Regions from separate parts of the Comamonas sp. lk genome, predicted to be linked through region 2. Evidence: predicted binding sites of a transcription regulator. Region 2 holds the regulator's gene; the other holds the start of a gene.
What was found. Region 2 encodes NrdR, which represses ribonucleotide reductase genes. Its sites were predicted from a motif close to CACNANATNTNGTG; they were not measured.
Positions count from the first base shown of each region.

Region 1: EAO39_RS20190 (ribonucleoside-diphosphate reductase subunit alpha) is a predicted target of NrdR. The motif match lies at 4,776-4,789, and genes of this name have one in related genera.

Region 1 covers NZ_UOOB01000002.1:297,205-304,754, reverse strand. The annotation lists gene EAO39_RS20200 (hypothetical protein) at 1-181, opposite strand, end outside; gene EAO39_RS20195 (ribonucleotide-diphosphate reductase subunit beta) at 358-1,449, opposite strand; gene EAO39_RS22780 (hypothetical protein) at 1,502-1,657, opposite strand; gene EAO39_RS20190 (ribonucleoside-diphosphate reductase subunit alpha) at 1,738-4,650, opposite strand; gene ampD (1,6-anhydro-N-acetylmuramyl-L-alanine amidase AmpD) at 5,249-5,854, opposite strand; gene EAO39_RS20180 (sigma-54 dependent transcriptional regulator) at 5,835-7,400, opposite strand; gene EAO39_RS20175 (PAS domain-containing sensor histidine kinase) at 7,406-7,550, opposite strand, start outside.
Region 2 covers NZ_UOOB01000001.1:3,576,795-3,584,344, reverse strand. The annotation lists gene EAO39_RS16340 (alpha/beta hydrolase) at 1-172, opposite strand, end outside; gene EAO39_RS16335 (O-acetylhomoserine aminocarboxypropyltransferase) at 239-1,537, opposite strand; gene EAO39_RS16330 (CBS domain-containing protein) at 1,756-2,208, shown strand; gene EAO39_RS16325 (CoA transferase) at 2,342-3,790, shown strand; gene aroC (chorismate synthase) at 3,922-5,019, shown strand; gene nrdR (transcriptional regulator NrdR) at 5,337-5,813, opposite strand; gene glyA (serine hydroxymethyltransferase) at 5,835-7,082, opposite strand; ZMP/ZTP riboswitch at 7,117-7,273, opposite strand; gene EAO39_RS16305 (lytic transglycosylase domain-containing protein) at 7,431-7,550, opposite strand, start outside.

The DNA of each region.
Region 1 (7,550 bases), on a different contig from region 2:
CAGCCTTCTTGGGCGCGGCGGCCTTGACGGCCGTGGTCTTGGTTGCAGCCTTCTTGGGCGCAGCGGCCTTCACGGGTGCAGCCTTCTTCACGGCTTCAGTCTTGGGCGCGGCCGCCTTTTTTGCAGACACTTTTTTCTCGGTCGTGGCCTTGGCGGCCGTCTTCTTCGCAGTTGCCATCATTTTCTCCTTAGTTGATTTGCATAAAACGCTTCGCAACTTTTCAGCTGAGAAGCGATTCAAGGCGATGTGGAGTGACGCATCGCAATGAACACGGATCCGCTTCAACCTCAATACGCATTTTTAGTAGCAATGAAGTGAAGCAAGTCATGACTCGCATTGTGCCTGCTAAGAAGCAATTAATCCCAAGAAAGTGCGCCTCCGGTCTGATACTCGATCACTCGTGTCTCAAAGAAGTTACGTTCTTTCTTCAAATCGATCATTTCGCTCATCCAGGGGAAGGGATTTTCTTCGCCAGGGAAGAGTTCTTCCAAACCAATTTGTGTGGCGCGACGGTTGGCGATGTAGCGCAGATAGCCCTTGAACATCGACGCATTCATGCCGAGCACGCCGCGTGGCATGGTGTCTTCTGCGTACTGATATTCGAGCTCCACAGCCTTGCGGAACAGCGCATTGATTTCCTGCTTGAACTCGGCAGTCCACAGGTGCGGATTTTCGAGCTTGAGCTGGTTGATCAAATCGATGCCGAAATTGCAGTGCATGGATTCGTCGCGCAGGATGTATTGGTACTGCTCGGCCGCACCCGTCATCTTGTTCTGGCGACCCAGGGCCAGAATTTGCGTGAAGCCCACGTAGAAGAACAGACCTTCCATCAGGCAAGCAAAGACGATCAGGCTCTTGAGCAGGGTCTGGTCGTTTTCGGGCGTGCCGGTGTTGAAGTTGGGGTCCATGATCGCCTCGATGTAAGGGATCAGGAACTCGTCCTTGTCACGAATGGATTTGACTTCGTTGTAGGCGTTGAAGATTTCCGATTCATCCAGGCCCAGCGATTCCACGATGTACTGGTAGGCGTGGGTGTGGATGGCTTCTTCAAAGGCCTGGCGCAGCAGGAACTGGCGGCATTCGGGCGCCGTGATGTGGCGGTAGGTGCCCAGCACGATGTTGTTGGCGGCCAGGGAATCGGCCGTCACGAAAAAGCCGAGGTTGCGCTTGACGATGCGGCGCTCGTCTTCGGTCAAGCCATTGGGGTCCTTCCACAACGCGATGTCGCGCGTCATGTTCACTTCCTGGGGCATCCAGTGGTTGGCGCAGGTGGCCAGATACTTTTCCCAGGCCCACTTGTACTTGAACGGAACCAGCTGGTTCACATCGGTCTTGGCGTTGATGATGCGCTTGTCGGCAGCATTCACACGCTTGTGGGTACTGGTGGACGTGCCGGCTTCGGCGCTGGCAGCGGAAGGGGCAAAGGTGTCGTCGTCAAAAGACAGCATATCTTCTCCAAAGCGCTACAGATCCCTTGGGATCCGTAGCAATGTTGAGCTTTTAACGCTTACTCTTGTCGGCTTTGAGTGCCGCCATCAAGGCGTAAAACGTCTGCTCTGTTTTTTCGTTAAATCCGAAAATTTCGGGTTGCCAAATTGCGGCAAGCGCAATTAGTACAAGGAGTGCAATGCAAACGGTGCGGGAGTCGAAGCTCATCAAAAAACTCGTTAAGTGATGACATCCTCGCCGGGCGTAAGACCCGGTGAGGGTCTTACGTACTGTTTACAAACGCTCCTTTACTGGCAGGCTTCGCAGCCTGGGTCGTCAATCGCGCAGAACTTGATGTCCGTGGCAGGCGCCTGGGCACGGGCAGCGGCAGCGGCCGCTTCCAGTGCGCTCACTGCGGGCTTGGCTGCGGGGGCAGCTGCCGGAGCGGCAGAGGACACGGCATTCAGCGTGCGGCTTTGAACCGTCGATTTTTCAATCTGGGTCGCGCTGGTGGTGCGCAGATAGTAGGTGGTCTTGAGACCACGCTGCCATGCCAGCATGTACGTGTCGTTGAGCTTCTTGCCCGATGCGCCGGCCATGTAGATGTTCAGGCTCTGGGCCTGGTCAATCCACTTCTGGCGGCGTGCAGCGGCTTCCACCAGCCATTGGGGTTCCACTTCAAACGCGGTGGCGTACAGGCTCTTGATCTCTTCGGGCACGCGGTCGATGGCGCGCAGAGAGCCGTCAAAGTGCTTGAGGTCCATGACCATGACGTCATCCCACAGGCCCAGGCGCTTCAGGTCACGCACCAGATACTGGTTGATGACGGTGAATTCGCCGGACAGGTTGGACTTCACGGACAGGTTGCCGAACGAAGGCTCGATCGACGCATCCACGCCCACGATGTTGGAGATGGTGGCCGTAGGCGCAATCGCCACGCAGTTGCTGTTGCGCATGCCGTCCTTGGCGATCTTGGCGCGCAGAGCGTCCCAGTCCAGCTGAGCCGAACGGTCCACTTCCACATAGCCGCCGCGGGCTTTTTCCAGCAGGTTCAGAGTGTCCAGAGGCAGGATGCCCTGATCCCACAGCGAGCCCTTGAAGGTAGAGTAAGTGCCGCGCTCCTTGGACAGCTCGGTCGAAGCCCAGTAAGCGTAGTAGCAGATCGCTTCCATGGCCTGGTCGGCAAACTCGACAGCGCCGTCGCTGGCATAGGCCGTGCGCATTTCGTACAGCGAGTCCTGGAAGCCCATCAGGCCCAGGCCCACGGGGCGGTGGCGCAGATTGGAGTCCTTGGCCTTTTGCACGGCGTAGTAGTTGATGTCGATCACGTTGTCGAGCATGCGCATGGCCGTGGTCACGGTCTTGCGCAGCTTGTCATGGTCGAGCTTGCCGTCCTTGATGTGCTGAACCAGATTCACGGAGCCCAGGTTGCAGACCGCAGTTTCGGTGTCGCTGGTGTTCAGTGTGATCTCGGTGCACAGATTGGACGAGTGCACCACGCCCACGTGCTGCTGGGGCGAGCGGATGTTGCAAGGGTCCTTGAAGGTGATCCAGGGGTGGCCGGTCTCGAACAGCATCGAGAGCATCTTGCGCCACATGTCGGTGGCAGGAACCGTCTTGTGCAGCTTGAGCTCGCCCTTGGCGGCCTTGGCTTCGTAGGCGGTGTAAGCCTTTTCGAACTCGGCGCCGAACAGGTCGTGCAGATCGGGAACGTCGGAAGGCGAGAACAGGGTCCACTGGCCTTTTTCCAACACGCGCTTCATGAACAGGTCTGGAATCCAGTTGGCCGTGTTCATGTCGTGGGTACGGCGGCGGTCATCGCCGGTGTTCTTGCGCAGTTCCAGGAATTCTTCGATGTCCAGGTGCCACGATTCCAGGTAGGTGCAGACGGCGCCCTTGCGCTTGCCGCCCTGGTTCACGGCCACGGCCGTGTCGTTGACAACCTTCAGGAAGGGGACCACGCCTTGCGATTCGCCGTTGGTGCCCTTGATGCGGGCACCCAGAGAACGCACGCGCGTCCAGTCATTGCCCAGGCCGCCGGCAAACTTGGACAGCAGAGCGTTTTCCTTGATGGCGTCGTAAATGCCGCCCAGGTCGTCGGGCACGGTGGTCAGATAGCAGCTCGACAGCTGCGAGCGCAGCGTGCCGCTGTTGAACAGCGTGGGCGTGGACGACATGAAGTCGAAGGAGCTCAGCAGTTCATAGAACTCGATGGCGCGGGCGTTGCGATCCTGTTCATTGAGCGCCAGGCCCATGGCTACGCGCATGAAGAAGGACTGAGGCAGCTCGATGCGTGTCTTGCGGACGTGCAGGAAGTAGCGGTCATACAGCGTCTGCAGACCCAGGTAGTCGAACTGCTGGTCGCGCTCGGCCTTCAGGGCAGCGCCCAGGCGGGGCAGGTCGTACTGGAGCAGCTCGGGGTTGAGCAGCTCGTTGTCCACGCCGTTTTGCACAAAGCCGGGGAAGTACTCGGCATAGGCCGCTGGCATTTCCTCGGGTTGCACGTCGCGGCCCATGACTTCGCGCACGATGGTGTGCAGCAGCAGGCGGGCGGTGACGTAGGTGTAGTCGGGGTCTTTCTCGATCAGCGTGCGGGCTGCGAGGATGGAGGCCTTGTACACCTCGGCCAGGGGCACGCCGTCATAGAGGTTGCGCAGCGTCTCGGCGACGATGGGGGCAGCCTGGATGTCAGCATTGAGGTTGCGGCAGGCCGACTCGATCAGCGCCAGCATGCGCTGCTGGTCCAGGGGCACGCGCTGGCCGTTGTCCATCACATGCAGCGAGGGTGCGGGAGCGGCAGCGGCAATGGCAGCAGCTTCGGCAGCCTTCTTTTGCTCGGCACGTTCCTGGTTGCGGCGATCGCGGTACAGCACATAGGCGCGGGCCACATCGTGGTGACCACCGCGCATCAAGCCCAGCTCGACCTGATCCTGAATGTCTTCGATATGGAAGGTGCCGCCTTCGGGGCGCGAACGCAGCAGGGCACGCACCACGGCTTCGGTCAATTCATTGACGGTGTCGCGCACGCTGGCGGATGCAGCTCCCTGGGCACCGCGCACGGCCAGGAAGGCCTTGGTCAGGGCGATGGCGATCTTCTGGGGGGCAAAAGGCACTACGTCGCCATTGCGGCGAATGATTTGGTAGTTGTCAGCAGTCGCAAAGGATGCGTTTGCGGCGCCAGTTTGCGCGGCAGAAGACAGGGGATTCAGCACTTCTTGCATAAGTTTCCTCTGGATCGAAATGTGGATAAGGCAGGCAGCGGCCTGCACAGGTGGCAGGCCCTCAAGGATACGGATCAGCGCTTCGGTTTACACATGGTTTGCACAGGGTGTGCACAAGTTGTAAACACTAGATATGGGGTCTGAGGCGCTTTCAAACACTACCGGTAGTGTATCGCTGTTGAATTGAACAGGGTGGCTGAATGCCTGAAATCACCGTGATTCACGGCGCTCAGATGCTGGTGGCGGGCACCCGATTACGGCTGCAAACCCCCGTATTTCCGTGCTTTGCGGCGCTTGGCGGCCTGGCTGGAAAATTTGTAAAAAATTCATGTGTTTGCATCAGGCGACAGGCTAGGCCAAGACGCTATTGACAGTACGGAGAATGCCGGTGAATCCGACCGTAAAGCGAAGAGCCTGCTAGGGGCGTGCAGCTGTTCGCCCGCATGGTAGGCATGCCGGAAGGCATAAAAGATAGCGGTAAGCGCAGCCATGAAAGAGGTTCAGGCTGTTTTCGACTTAAACCCAAAGAAGCAAAAGCGCTGCTTGCTCCTGATTTAAGAGTGCTGTTGGCTTTACGATTGTGCGTTCAGGCCGCGTCTCAGACCAGGGAGGGGAATTCCCAGACACTGGTCGCGTGGCCTGCATGCAAGCTTTGCCGCAATCTCTGCCAGTCAAAGCCGCTGCCCGGATCCTGTTTGCGGCCCGGGGCTATGTGCTCGTGGCCGGCGATATGGCGCACGGGGTAGTGCGCGCCTATGGCCTGGCACAGGCGATCCAGGGCCTGGTACTGTGCAGCTTCAAACGTCAGGCCTTCCAGGCCCTCCAGCTCTATGCCGATGGAGTCGTCGTTGCAGCGCTCGCGCCCGCGCCATTGAGAAACGCCTGCGTGCCAGGCACGGTCGTCGCAGCTGACGAACTGCCAGATCTCGCCAAGCCGGGTAATAAAGAAGTGCGAGGACACTTCCAGGCCGCGAATGCCCTGGTAGTAAGGGTGGGCGTCCCAGTCGAGCTGGTTGGTGAAGAGCTGCTGCACGGCGCCTGTGCCGTACTGGCCGGGAGGCAGGCTGATCGAGTGCAGCACCACCAGATCAATATCGGCCCCCGGCGGGCGCAAGCCGTAGTTGGGTGAAGGCAGGTGGCGAGCGCTGTCTAGCCAGCCTTTTTTCCAGCAGCCGGGCGAGGACTTATGGATTGCTGCGGTCATGGTCCGGGCTTTCGGAGTCGCCGCGTGTGCCATCGCCGGGCAAGCTGATGCCCAGACGCTCGATGCGGTAGCGGATTTGTCTCAGGCTGATGCCCAGTTTGGCGGCCGTGGCCGTGCGGTTGAAGCCGTGGTCCTGCAAGGCGCGCTCCAAAATAGCGCGCTCCTGGTTGTCCAGCCACGACTGCAGATCGTCAGGCAGGTCGTCGGATGCGGGTTCAGGCGAGGTAAGGGGCGCGGCGGTGGTCACGCCCGGTGGTGGCGGTGGCGGGGTGAAGCCGTTGGCGGCTGGCTGTGTACCGTTTTTCTCAAGGGCGATTGCCATTTCGGCTGCTGCAGCGGCCAAGGCTTGCTCGGGAATGCGCAGCGGCCCTTCGTCGCCCAGGGCGATGGCTCGGTGCAGCACGTTCTCCAGTTCGCGCACATTGCCCGGCAAGGGAAGCTGGGCGATCTGGGCCAGGCTGGTGGCATCCAGCTCGGGCTCGGGCATCTGGGATTCGCGGGCCAGCCTTGTCAGCAGGGTGCGGCACAGGGCCGGCAGGTCTTCGCGGCGCTCGCGCAGCGGCGGTAACGCAATCTCGATCACATTGAGCCGGTAGTACAAATCCTGGCGAAAGCGCCCGCTTTGCACATCGGCAGCCAGATCACGGTGGGTGGCGCTGACGATGCGCACGTCCACTGCTTCCTCCTGGGTGCTGCCCAGAGGGCGAACCTTGCGCTCCTGTATGGCGCGCAGTAGCTTGGCTTGCATGGCCAGCGGCAGATCGCCGATTTCATCGAGAAACAGGGTGCCGCCCTGGCCGGCCTGAAAGTAGCCGGGCCTGTCCTGGGTGGCGCCGGTATAAGAGCCTTTGCGGGCGCCAAAGAATTCGGCCTCCAGTAGGTTTTCCGGAATGGCGCCGCAGTTCACGGCAATCAAGGGCCCCTGGCTGCGCTGGCTGCAGGCATGCAAGGCCTGGGCCGCCAGTTCCTTGCCGGTACCCGATTCCCCGTGAATCAGTACGGGGGCCATGCCCTTGGCCACCTTGGCAATGCGCTGCTTGACGGACTGCATCAGTGCCGAGGAACCTACCAGTGCCAGCAGTGCATCGCCGCCAGCGGCCGTGCCGGTGCTGGCGGTGCTTGTGGCGGCAGGGGCCGCACCCGGCGGCGGTACGGCGCCAATGCCTTGCACGGCCGAGGCCACGACCTGGCGAAACTGGCGCAGATCCACCGGTTTGGTCAGGTAGTCAAATGCACCGGCGCGCAGCGCTTCCACCGCGTTTTCGGCCGAGCCGTAGGCGGTGATGACGATGCAGCGTTCGCGACGCTGCTGTTCACGCAGCTCCAGCAGCAGCTCCATGCCGCTGCCGTCAGGCAGGCGCATGTCGGAGATCAGCACATCAAAGCGGCGCGACTGCAGTTGCTCGCGCGCTTCCTGCACGCAGGCGGCGGTTTCCACACGGTAACCTTCCCTCAGCAAGGTCAGCTCGTACAGAGTGCGCAAATCAGGTTCGTCATCGACCACAAGAATCGATGCGCTGGCAGAGGTGGTGGAAATAGAGGTCACAGGGCTTAGACCACAATCAAATCGAACAGGGATTGCGCACTGGCAGGCCCTGCGCTGCTGCTGAACACCACGGTGAAGGCATTGCCTTCCTGCATGCCTTGCGGTGTGGGCCGGGGTAGTCGCTGATAGCTGATGGTGGCACCGTAGCGC
Region 2 (7,550 bases):
GGTCTATGGCCAGCACATTCCAGCCGTGGTTGGCCATATAGCGGCTTTGCAGTGCCCAGACGCTATGGTCGCAGAGCACGCCGTGGATAAAGATGGCGGTGGGTTTGGCGGCATCGAAGGCCTTGCCGCCGGTATAGGCGTAGATTTTCGCGTTGTTGACTTCAAAAAACATAGCTATTCCCGCAATGATGATGAGCGCTAGAGGCTGTTTTTATTGCTGTATTGAGGCCAAACGGCCTCAAGCCGCTTTCTCTGCAGCCTTCAAGGCGCGCTTCAAGTCGTCGATCAGATCATCGGCATCTTCCAGGCCGATGGACAAACGGATCGTGCCCTGGCTGATGCCGGCTTGGGACAGGGCTTCGTCCGTCATGCGGAAGTGCGTGGTGCTGGCCGGGTGAATCACCAGGGAGCGGCAGTCGCCCACATTGGCCAGATGGCTGAAGACCTTGAGCGTTTCTATGAACTTCTTGCCCTGGTTGCGGTTGCCGGCAATGTCAAAGCTGAATACCGAGCCTGCGCCGCGCGGCAGCAGTTTTTGGGCCAGCGCATGCGAGGAGTGCGTCTCCAGCATGGGGTGACCCACGCGGCTGACCAGGGGGTGGCTGGCCAGGAACTGCACCACTTTTTCGGTGTTCTTCATATGGCGTTCCATGCGCAGCGGCAGGGTCTCTATGCCTTGGAGGATCAGCCAGGCGCTGTGCGGGCTCATGCAGGCGCCAAAGTCGCGCAGGCCTTCGCGGCGCGCACGCAGCAAAAAGGCGCCAGTGGTGCTCTCTTCGCTGAACACCATGTTGTGAAAGCCGTCGTAGGGCTGGGTCAGCTCGGGGAAACGGCCCGACTTTTCCCAGTCAAAGCTGCCGCCGTCGACCACGATGCCGCCTATCACCGTGCCGTGGCCCGAGAGGAACTTGGTGGCCGAGTGGTAGACGATGTCCGCGCCATGCTCGAAAGGCTTGATCAGCCAGGGGGAGGTCAGGGTGGAGTCCACCAGCAGCGGCACGCCGGCTTCGTGGGCGATGGCGCTGACGGTGGGAATGTTCAGCACATCCAGGCCGGGGTTACCCACGGTTTCGCCAAAGAATAGCTTGGTGTTGGGGCGCACAGCGGCTTTCCAGCCATCTATGTCGCCGGGTTTGACAAACGTGGTTTCTATGCCGAAGCGCGCCAGCGTGTAGTGCAGCAGGTTCTGGCTGCCACCATACAGGGCGGTGCTGGCCACGATATGGCTGCCCGCGCCCATCAGCGTGGCAATCGACAGGTGCAGGGCGGCCTGGCCGCTGGCCACGGCAATCGCGCCCACGCCGCCTTCCAGCGCCGAGACGCGCTGCTCCAGCACCGCATTGGTGGGGTTGGAGATGCGGCTGTAGACATGGCCTGGGCGTTCCAGATTGAACAGGCTGGCCGCGTGGTCGCTGGACTCGAAGACGAAGGAGGTCGTCAGATGGATGGGCACGGCGCGCGCGCCGGTGGCCGGGTCGGGCTGTGCGCCTGCGTGCAGGCTCAGGGTGTCAAAGCCGGGGTCTGAGTAGCCGGGCATGTCTTGTCTCCATTTTGGTGTTTTGGCGAGAGAGGTTCAGACATCGTGAATCGATGCACCAGAATGGGGAATTTACGGGGGTGCAGTCGCTTCAGTTGCCTGATGCTGCAGGCATTGTGGGCTATATTTGTGTACGCACTAAAGTGCCTTGCGAACTGTCCGGCCGCCGTGGTGACACGTGGGGGACAAGGTGCTCAATTCAGATTTGGAGAACGGCAATGAAAGTAAGTGACATCCTGCGCGTCAAAGGCAATACCTTGTACACGGTGTCGCCCGATGAGAGCCTGGCCGAGGCGGTGCAGGTGATGTCGGACAAGGACATCGGCTCCCTGGTCGTAATGGATCATGGCGATGTGGTGGGCATGCTGACCTTCCGCGAAGTGATTCAGGGCTTTGTCAAAGGCGGCGGCATCGGCAGCATGACGGTGCGCTCCGCCATGGACGACGCTCCCATGACTTGCACCATGGAAACCGATATGGACGAGGTGCGCCGCATGATGCTGGACCGCCACGCCCGCTATATGCCGGTGATGGACAAGCGCATGCTCATGGGCGTGATCAGCCTCTATGACGTGGCCAAGGCCGTGGTGGACAGCCAGAACTTCGAGAACCGCATGCTCAAGGCCTATATCCGCGACTGGCCCGAAGGCGAGCGTCAGGGCGCCGAGTAAGCGCAGCTGTAGAACACACCTACCCAGCGTCTGCTACGCCATCCAACCTCAAACCCGCAAGCCAGGCTGTGCGGGTTTTTTGTTTTCTCAATGTAATTGCCGTGAAGCGCTTAGCTGTCAAGCACTGTCTGCTATGAAAAATATTGAAAACGCTTGTGATTTTGATACCGCTGTCAGTGCGAATGCCATCTCGGCCTTGCACGGACTGTGGGCGCAGTGCGGGCTTGATCCCCAGGCTTTGCAGCGCGCGCAGCTGACGGGCCAGGCCCAGGGCTTTGCCGCCAGCTTTGCGGCGGCCGATCTGGTGCAGGCCAGCGTGGGCGCTGCGGCCTTGATGGCGACCGAGATCGGCGGCTGGCGCGACGGCAGCCAGCCTGCGCAAACCGTGGCTATCAGCGCCCAGCACGCGGCGTTTGAAAGCAGCGGCTATTTTTTGCTTGATGGCCTGCAACCCGACCTCTGGTCGCCCATCTCCGGTCTCTATGCCTGCGGCGCGGCGGTGGGGGCACCAGGCTGGGTGCGTATTCATGCCAATTTCGAGCATCACCGCGATGGCGCGCTGGCGCTGCTGGGCCTGGCGCCTGGGCCGGACACGCCCAGGGCCGCCGTGGAGCAGGCGCTGCAGCAGTGGAGTGCAGAGCGTTTTGAAGCGGCGGCGGCGCAGCAAGGCCTGCCGATTGCCGCATCGCGCAGCCACGAGGCATGGCAGGCTCTGGGTCATGCGGCCGTCATCGCCGCCCAGCCCCTGGTGGCGATTGAGCGCGTGGGCGACGCACCGCCCATGGCTTGGCCAGCGCTGGGTGCCGAGCAGCGGCCTCTGGCAGGTCTCAAGGTGCTGGATTTGACGCGCATTCTGGCCGGCCCCGTGGCCGGGCGCACGCTGGCAGCCTATGGCGCACAGGTGATGCTGATCAACAGCCCGAATCTGCCCAATATCGATGCCATTGCCGACACCAGCCGCGGCAAGCGCTCGGCCCATGTGGATCTGGAGACTGCGCAAGGCCGGGAGGTGTTGACGGCTTTGCTAGGCCAGGCCCAGGTCTTCATGCAGGCCTACCGCCCCGGTGCGCTGGCGGCCAAGGGCTTTGGTGCGGAGCAGCTGGCGCAGCTGCGCCCCGGCATCGTGGTGGGTGAGTTGTGCGCCTACGGCTGGCAAGGCCCGTGGGCCGGGCGGCGTGGTTTTGATTCGCTGGTGCAGACGGCCACCGGCATCAACGCCGATGAAGCGGCGACCCGTGGTCTGGCCAAGCCGCAAGTCCTGCCCATGCAGGCGCTGGACTATGGGGCGGGCTTTCTGCTGGCTTTTGGCGTACAGGCGGCCTTGCTGCGCCAGGCCCGGGAGGGCGGCAGCTGGCGGGTGCGCGTCACTCTGGCAGGTGTGGCGCACTGGTTGCGCAGCCTGGGGCGTGTGGAGCAGCCGCAATGGAAAGAGGAAAAGCCCGATATCACGCCGTATCTGGAAACGCTGGACAGCGGCTTCGGCCAACTGCAGGCCGTGCGCCATTGCGCGCAGTTTTTGCGCACGCCTGCGGCCTGGGACAGGCCATCGGTGCCGCCGGGCACGGATGAGGCGCGCTGGTAAGCGGCGCGGCAAGCGCGGGTGATAGGGGGACGGGTTTTTGCCTTGGAGCGAGGGCAGGACAAGCCAGCAATGCCGAAGCAAGAAGGCGGCTGCGGCACCCGGGCCGCCACATCAACGATAATCCGCAGTCTATGAGCGGCAATACCTTTGGCACAATTTTCACGGTTACGAATTTTGGTGAATCTCACGGTCCGGCCATTGGCTGTGTGATTGACGGCTGCCCTCCGGGCATGGCGCTGAGCGAGGCAGATATCCAGTGGGATCTGGATCGCCGCCGTCCCGGAACCAGCAAGTTCGTGACCCAGCGCAACGAACCCGATGCGGTCGAGATTCTCTCGGGCGTGTACGAGGGCAAGACCACGGGCACGCCGATTGCGCTGCTGATCCGCAACACGGATCAGCGCAGCAAGGATTACTCCAATATCGCGCAAAGCTTCAGGCCCGGCCATGCCGACTATGCCTATTTTCAGAAGTACGGCATCCGCGATCCACGCGGTGGCGGTCGCTCCTCGGCACGGCTGACGGCGCCCACGGTGGCAGCCGGTGCCGTGGCCAAGAAGTGGCTGAAGGAAAAATTCGGCACCGAGTTCAAAGCCTGCATGACGCAGATCGGCGAGCTGCCCATAGGCTTTGAAAGCTGGGAGCATGTGCCCCACAACCCTTTCTTCGCGCCCGTGGCCGATGTGAGCCAGTACGAGGAATACATGGAGCAGCTGCGCAAGTCCGGCGACTCCTGCGGTGCGGCTCTGCGCGTGAACGCCAGCAACATGCCCGTGGGCCTGGGCCAGCCCCTGTATGACCGACTGGATGCCGATATTGCCTACGCCATGATGGGACTGAACGCCGTCAAGGCCGTGGAAATCGGTGCGGGCTTCGACAGCGTGGCCCAGCGCGGCACCACCCATGGCGATTCGCTGAGCCCCGAGGGCTTTCGCAGCAATAACGCGGGCGGCATTGTGGGCGGCATCAGCACCGGCCAGGATCTGGAAGTACGCATCGGCATCAAACCCACCAGCTCCATCATCACGCCGCGCGAGTCGATTGACGTGCACGGCCAAAGCGCCGAGGTCATCACCAAGGGCCGCCACGACCCTTGCGTGGGCATTCGCGCCGCGCCGATTGCCGAGGCGCTGCTGGCCCTGGTGGTGATGGATCACGCGCTGCGTCACCGCGCCCAGTGCGGTGATGTGGATTCGGGCCTGAAGCCGATTCCTGCTGCAGCGCCCTGAGCTGTAAATCGCCGCATGGCGCGCTGCAAGCCGGTCCTGCGCTATGCTTGAAAATTCGATAGTTTGGATCCACGCCAGCCCCGGCATCTATCGCCAGGGCTGGCGTTGTGCTTTGTGGGGCACGGAGCGGGGTCTTAGCTCGCATTCATTGAATTTGCTATTGAATCAAAAGCTAATGGAGCTTGATTGCATTGCACTTCAGGTGTGTTTCAAACTGAATTGCATGACTGACAAGCGCATCCCGCTTCTGTTTTTGCTGCGATTGCAAAAACAACAAAGCCACCCGAGGGTGGCTTTGGCGGAGTATGGCAGAGCGCTTATTTCTTGGGCGGCTTGGGATTCTTGGGACTGCGCACCTCATCCATGATGCTGGTGAAATCGTCCACATCTTTGAAGCTGCGGTACACGCTGGCAAAGCGGATATAGCCCACCTTGTCCATGCCCTTGAGTTCTTCCATCACCAGCTCGCCCAGGCGGCTGGAGACCACTTCACGCGTGCCCAGATTCAGTAGCTTGTCTTCGATGCGCTCAATGGCGGCATCGATGAGTTCGGTGCTCACCGGGCGTTTGCGCAAGGCAATCTGAAAAGAACCCTGCAATTTGCCGCGCTCGTACTCAATGCGCCGGCCGTCCTTTTTTACCACCGTGGGAAAGCTGACCTCGGGTCGCTCGTAGGTGGTAAAGCGCTTGTCACAGCCGCCGCAGCGGCGGCGACGGCGTATGAAGGCCCCGTCTTCGGACTCGCGTGTCTCAACGACTTGCGTGTCCGGGTGATTGCAGAAGGGACACTTCATGACAGAACGGCAGGGCCTTGATTACTTGCTGTAAACGGGCAAGCGGGCGGTCAGTGCAGCCACCTTCTCACGTACGGCAGCCAGAGTGGCTTCGTCGCTGGGGTTGTCCAGCACATCGGCCACCAGATTGGCGGTGATGCGGGTTTCTTCCTCGCCGAAACCACGGGTGGTCATGGCGGGAGTGCCGACGCGGATGCCGCTGGTCACGAATGGCTTCTCGGGGTCGTTGGGGATGGCGTTCTTGTTCACAGTGATGTGAGCCAGACCCAGAGCGGCTTCAGCAGCCTTGCCGGTAATGCCCTTGGCGCGCAGGTCCACCAGCATCACATGGCTTTCGGTACGGCCGGAAACGATGCGCAGACCGCGTTCGGTCAGCGTATCGGCCATGACCTTGGCGTTCTTGACCACTTGTTCCTGGTAGGCCTTGAACTCGGGAGTCAGGGCTTCCTTGAACGCCACGGCCTTGCCGGCGATCACGTGCATCAGCGGGCCGCCTTGCAGGCCGGGGAAGATGGCGCTGTTCAGCGCCTTCTCGTGCTCGGCCTTCATCAGGATCACGCCGCCACGGGGGCCGCGCAGGCTCTTGTGGGTGGTGGTGGTGACCACGTCGGCGTGGGGCACGGGGTTGGGGTAGACGCCAGCAGCAATCAGACCTGCGTAGTGAGCCATGTCCACCCACAGGATGGCGCCGACTTCCTTGGCGATTTTGGCGAAGCGCTCGAAATCGATGTGCAGAGCGTAGGCAGAGGCACCGGCCACGATGATGCGGGGCTTGTGCTCGCGCGCCAGCTCTTCCATCTTGTCGTAGTCGATGGCTTCGTTGGCGTCCAGACCGTAGGAAACGGCCTTGAACCACTTGCCGGACATGTTCAGCGCCATGCCGTGGGTCAGGTGACCGCCTTCGGCCAGGCTCATGCCCAGAATGGTGTCGCCGGGCTTGGCAAACGCCATCAGCACGGCCTGGTTGGCTTGCGAGCCGGAATTGGGTTGCACGTTGGCGGCTTCAGCGCCAAAGATTTGCTTGATGCGGTCGATGGCCAGTTGCTCGACCACGTCCACATGCTCGCAGCCACCGTAGTAACGCTTGCCTGGATAGCCTTCGGCGTACTTGTTGGTCAGCTGGGAGCCCTGGGCTTCCATCACGGCGGGCGAGCAGTAGTTCTCGCTGGCGATCAGCTCGATGTGCTCTTGCTGGCGATGGTTTTCAGCCTGGATGGCGGCAAACAGTTCGGGGTCGACTTTCTCGACGGTATCGGTGCGTTGAAACATGGCAGTCCTGTGAACTTGAAATTCCCTTGAGGCCAAGGGCTGCCCAGGCGAACGGCTGAAACGCTTGCGGGTTGCAATCGCTGCGACCTTGGGCGGTACGCTCCCCGGTGGTTCACAGACCTTGCAGTCTGCTGGTTTCCACGTCAGCGGCAGAGAAATTTCTGCGCCTATCGCCAGTTGCGTACACCCGCTAGTGTAGCTGAGCCGGGCCGGGCTTTCCCCAAGCTCCCGCTGCAAGTCCATGGGCTTTGTTGCGTTTTGTGCATTTGCACAAAAGCCGCCTGCACTGGAGTAGCACCAATGAAAAGAGCTGGCCATGGCCAGCTCCCAGGTGCAGAGGCAGACGCCTTACATTTGCCCTACGTTGGCTTGGGCCAGCTTGACGACGTTCTTGTCGAGCGCTGCTGAAGGCTGGCTCAGGCTATCGATGGCCGAAGAGGTGATGGTGTCCTTGGCATGTGTCGAAGG